2 regions of the Paenibacillus xylanexedens genome follow, and region 2 is predicted to be linked to the other one. Evidence: riboswitches for the same ligand, from Rfam matches in the RefSeq annotation. Region 2 holds a riboswitch; the other holds the start of a gene.

Region 1 (2,399 bases), 2.2 Mb from region 2:
AGTTCCTCCAGCGTATCCACACCGATGGTTGCGAGCATGGCGCTCTGATCTTGCTCAGTCATGGGAATATAACGGTGCTTGCTCATGCTTGATCAGCTCCTTGAGTAGGTGTCTTCGACGTACGTGTCCGTTTATGAAAAGGGGTCTTCACGACCTCGGCTTTTAATTTCTTGCCGCGGATCTCAATCTCAAGCGGGGTTCCCAGCGCAGCGTATTTGCTGTCGATGAGGGCAAGCCCCAGATTACGTTTCAATGTAGGTGATTGCGTTCCTGTTGTCACTTCACCAATCTGTACGCCTTCGGCGTAAATCGGATAGTGGGGGCGGGGAATACCGCGCTCCAACACTTCGATGCCGACCAGTTTGCGGGCGGGCCCGTCAGTTTTTTGCTGTAACAAGGCTTCGTGTCCGATAAAAGGTCCGGCATTCAGCTTCACAAACATACCTACGCCAGCTTCGAGTGGAGAGATAGTTGCCGACAATTCCTGTCCATACAGAGGGAGCTTTGCTTCAAAGCGCAGTGTATCCCGAGCACCGAGGCCTGTCGGTACAAGTCCGTGACCTTCACCGGCTTGCATTAACCCATTCCAGACCACAGCGGCCTGATCTGCAGGAACATATAGCTCAAAGCCATCTTCACCGGTATAACCGGTACGGGACAACAGTAATTTTACTCCACATACTTCAGCATCCTGCACAAAACGAAACGGTTCAATCGAGCTTACATCCGTATCTGTAACTTTCCCGATAATGTCTACAGCCAGTGGACCTTGCAAGGCGAGTAGCGCCGTCTGCTCAGAATCGTTGGTCATGCTTACGCCGGGGATCAAGTGCTCTTGCAGCCACGCCCAATCCTTGTCGATGTTGGAGGCGTTAACCACAAGCATATAATGCTGATCTTCCAGCTTATACACGAGCAGATCATCCACCACACCGCCATCAGGATAACACATCAGGGTGTACTGAGCTTGACCGGGAACCAGCGTTGTCACATCATTAGTCATCATTTGTTGCAAAAAAACTTCAGCCTGCTCACCCTGTACTGTGAATTCGCCCATATGGGATACATCAAACAGTCCAGCACGCTCACGCACCGCTTCATGTTCTTTCTGGATTCCGCTAAATTGCACCGGAAGCTCCCAGCCTCCAAAATCAATGCACCGTACGCCTTCGTATTGCTGATACAGTGGGAAGAGTGGTGTTCTAAGCAAATCGGACATCAAATCACCTCGTCATGGGCCGTCAACCGGCCGGATATACAATCGTGGATCAATGAACCAGGGTATTTTTAAATTTTTCAGCAGAGATTTTTAGTAGATAAGTATGGTAAGGCAGCTATGGCAGCGCTGATCTGAATCCTGTTTTTCGTTTTTTGGGAAAAAGGAAAAGGACAGGCCAAAGAATCGGCATGCCAAGTAGCACGCTGTATTCTAAGGCTCTGTCCCTTGTACCTGAGAGTTACCCCGCTGCCTTGTGCAGCAGGTTTCCCCTTGGGTGATCATAACGCCCGCTCAGGGCGAATAGATGCTCTCCAGAGTTGCGTCCCGTAAAAGTCCTTTTGCCTGAGAGATTCACCCCCGCTTATCGGTGGTTTACTCCTTCGGCGTTACCTCATGTACATCCCGAATCGGGTGTCACGGGTAATCTCTCCCTTTACATTCATCCGCGGGTATAACATAGTCCAATAAACACATTTACTCCTCTCATTAAAACGTGAATCCACTACCGATGTCAAGAACGATATCATATATAATGATTAAAAACCGAATATTTAATTTGTTTTTAATGTTATTGTTCGTATATTTAAAAAGACTGCGCTTACTATTCTAATATTCACCAGTATATGAAGAAAGAGTGTAATCCGGTTACAGGATTTAGAGGTGTTCAGCAAATAAATTGTGAGGTATCTTGACATTTGATTCATAAATATCATACGCTATGTTCTGGGAAAAAGGTTAAGGTCAAAGAACGCATGTACTCATTAATGAAAAGCGAGGCGGATATCGATGAGCGAATTGAAAAGTGATTTCCTGTACAGTGAAGAGCACGAATGGGTGCAAACCGTAGGGGAGGATACTGTACGTATTGGCATTACCGAGTTCGCGCAGCATCAGCTGGGTGACATTGTGTTTGTGGAATTGCCTGACCTTGAAACCAATGTAAAAGCAGAGGACAGCATTGGAACGATCGAATCGGTCAAAACGGTGTCGGACTTGTTTTCTCCAGTCACTGGTTCAATTATTGCAGTGAATGATTCATTGCAGGACTCCCCTGAACTTGTCAACAGCTCTCCATACGAGGAAGGCTGGATGATTGAAATCCGTGTTGATGGAGATCTGACAGCGGCATTGTCTACATTGATGAATGCAGACGCGTATCGTAAACATACGGAAGAATAGT
Region 2 (2,399 bases):
ATGCCGATCGCGGAACCCACTTCCGCCTGACAGCCACCTTCCGCACCGGAGATAAATGAATTGTTCGCGATAACATAACCAATCGCTCCTGCACAGAACAACCCGTTCACCAAATGTTCGTCCGTCCAGCCAAACCGCTCCTGTGAACTGATAAACACACCCGGGATAATGCCGCAGGAACCGGCTGTTGGTGTTGCCACGATCCGACCCATGGAGGCATTCACTTCAGATACACACAGGGCATACGCCATGGCAAGTGCGGAAGCATCTCCTGAACAAGTCTCACCTTTGCGAATGTACTCGGCCATTTTTTTGCCGTCTCCACCTGTTAATCCACTGCGTGATGTCGTATCTTCCGTTAACCCTTTGCGTACCGCTTCCTTCATCACCTGGTAATATTCAGACATCTGTTTCACAACATCCGCTTCCGGTGTATTGGTCTCCTGAACTTGCTCCTCGATCATCAGCTGAGCAATGGTTTTGGATTCTGCTGTACAGATCGTATTCAGTTCATGCAAATGTTTAAACCGCATCCGAATCAACTCCTCTCTTCAAATCTATGACACGAATGTCTAACACATGGTCCAGCTCCCTTAGACGCTTGAGCATATCAGGATTAGGCACACCGTCCATCTCCATCGCAGTCAGTGCTTCGCCATCACGGGCTTTCCGATCCACCTGCATATACCCGATGTTAACCCCGGATGAACTGATCGTGGACGTTACCGACGCAAGCACCCCTGCTTTGTCTGCATGTCGAAGAACGAGTGTCGGGAACTCACCACTAATCTGAACACGAAAATCATTCATCGAATGCACCGATACACTTCCACCACCAATGGATGCACCGATTAAGGAGCAGGCACGTTCTCCATGCCACAACTCAATTTTGACCGTATTCGGATGAGGAGCAGGCAGGCCACTTGTATAAAACTCAACCTCCATGCCCGCTTCCTCTGCGTATTGCTCTGCATCCGGGATACGCGGATCGTCTGTGACATAATCCAGCAGACCGCCGATCAGTGCCAGATCTGTTCCGTGCCCCTGATACGTATCTGCAAATGAACCGTACAGGGTCAGCCGGGCACGATCTGGCGTACATCCTAGCCACTGTCGAGCAATTCTCCCTAACCTTGCCGCTCCAGCTGTATGTGAACTTGAAGGCCCCGTCATCGACGGACCAATAATTGAAAACACATCTTTAAATCGCACCTTATAACCCTCCAATTGTATTCGTCATTTCCATCCAGAATCTGAGCCATATTGTTCCTTATTTACTGAATGATGACATCAAAAAAGGACAGAAGAAGGCCTCAGGCCCTCTCTCTGTCCTCGATACCTGAGAGTTTCACGATCAGCAGTGTCTCACGACAAGGCGCATTGCCTGCGATTACAGACAAGATCACCGGTCTGACTGATCATATACCCCTTGGGTGGCGCAGTTCGCGCACTCTCCAGAGTTGCGTCCAACGATGGTACATTTACCTGAGAGATTAACCACTGCGCCGGGTGCGCAGCAGCTTGCTCCTTCGGTGCCTGAACACTAGCCATTTTGCTTGGCTAACCCAGGTCTCTCCCGCTCGTTATCATCCGCTGTATTATCTTAATTTGATTCTTAATCGGAATGGTACATTTCTAAATTTTTGATCGTGTATACCCATAGAGTAATGTACAATATCATATATGTCAACAAAAGTAACGTGTAATTACCATAAGTCCGATGTCTATTTTAACTGAAGCGAATAGCATTCACATTTCTCACTTCCGCTGAGGCACTCGTGACGTTGCTAGTTGTCGTAAATTCAATACTTATCGTATATGCGTTAGTCGTTGTCGCAGGAGAAGTATCCACGTAAGTGTTAGAAGAAAGAAACCTCAACGTTCCCGCAGCATTCCCGGTCCTTGAGAGTTGCAATTGATTAATTAGAACTCCGTTACGCCTCAGGTTAATGTTATACGCAATACTCCAGTTAGACCCTACAACTACTGCTACTTGTGTACTATTATCGATTTTCACGCGTTGACCTGCCACCAAGGGTACATTGAGGGTCTGAATGATCGTTTCACCGGTCAACGGAAGAGGCAATGCCGTTGTCTGACTGTCAGCAAACAGAGAAGAATCCGCAGGAGCAGAAGCTGCTGTCGATCCGGTCGCTCCTGTAGCCCCTGTGGTTCCGGTCACTCCCGTTGCTCCGGTTACACCAGCCGTCCCAGCTGTTCCCGTCACGCCTGTCGCTCCTGTAGCCCCAGTAGCTCCGGTCACTCCCGTTGCTCCGGTTACACCAGCCGTCCCGGTTGTTCCCGTCACGCCTGTCGCTCCTGTAGCCCCTGTGGTTCCGGTCACTCCCGTTGCTCCGGTTACACCAGCCGTCCCAGCTGTTCCCGTCACGCCTGTCGCT

The links. Region 2 has a riboswitch for glycine ahead of sdaAB (L-serine ammonia-lyase, iron-sulfur-dependent subunit beta). Riboswitches for the same ligand answer to the same signal wherever they lie in the genome.
Region 1: another riboswitch for glycine. It lies ahead of gcvT (glycine cleavage system aminomethyltransferase GcvT); the one in region 2 lies ahead of sdaAB (L-serine ammonia-lyase, iron-sulfur-dependent subunit beta).

Annotation. Positions count from the first base shown of each region.
Region 1 covers NZ_CP018620.1:6,154,267-6,156,665, reverse strand. The annotation lists gene gcvPA (aminomethyl-transferring glycine dehydrogenase subunit GcvPA) at 1-86, opposite strand, end outside; gene gcvT (glycine cleavage system aminomethyltransferase GcvT) at 83-1,219, opposite strand; glycine riboswitch at 1,436-1,536, opposite strand; glycine riboswitch at 1,540-1,662, opposite strand; gene gcvH (glycine cleavage system protein GcvH) at 2,006-2,398, shown strand.
Region 2 covers NZ_CP018620.1:1,318,331-1,320,729, reverse strand. The annotation lists gene sdaAA (L-serine ammonia-lyase, iron-sulfur-dependent, subunit alpha) at 1-533, opposite strand, end outside; gene sdaAB (L-serine ammonia-lyase, iron-sulfur-dependent subunit beta) at 523-1,212, opposite strand; glycine riboswitch at 1,325-1,460, opposite strand; glycine riboswitch at 1,465-1,589, opposite strand; gene BS614_RS05995 (hypothetical protein) at 1,730-2,399, opposite strand, start outside.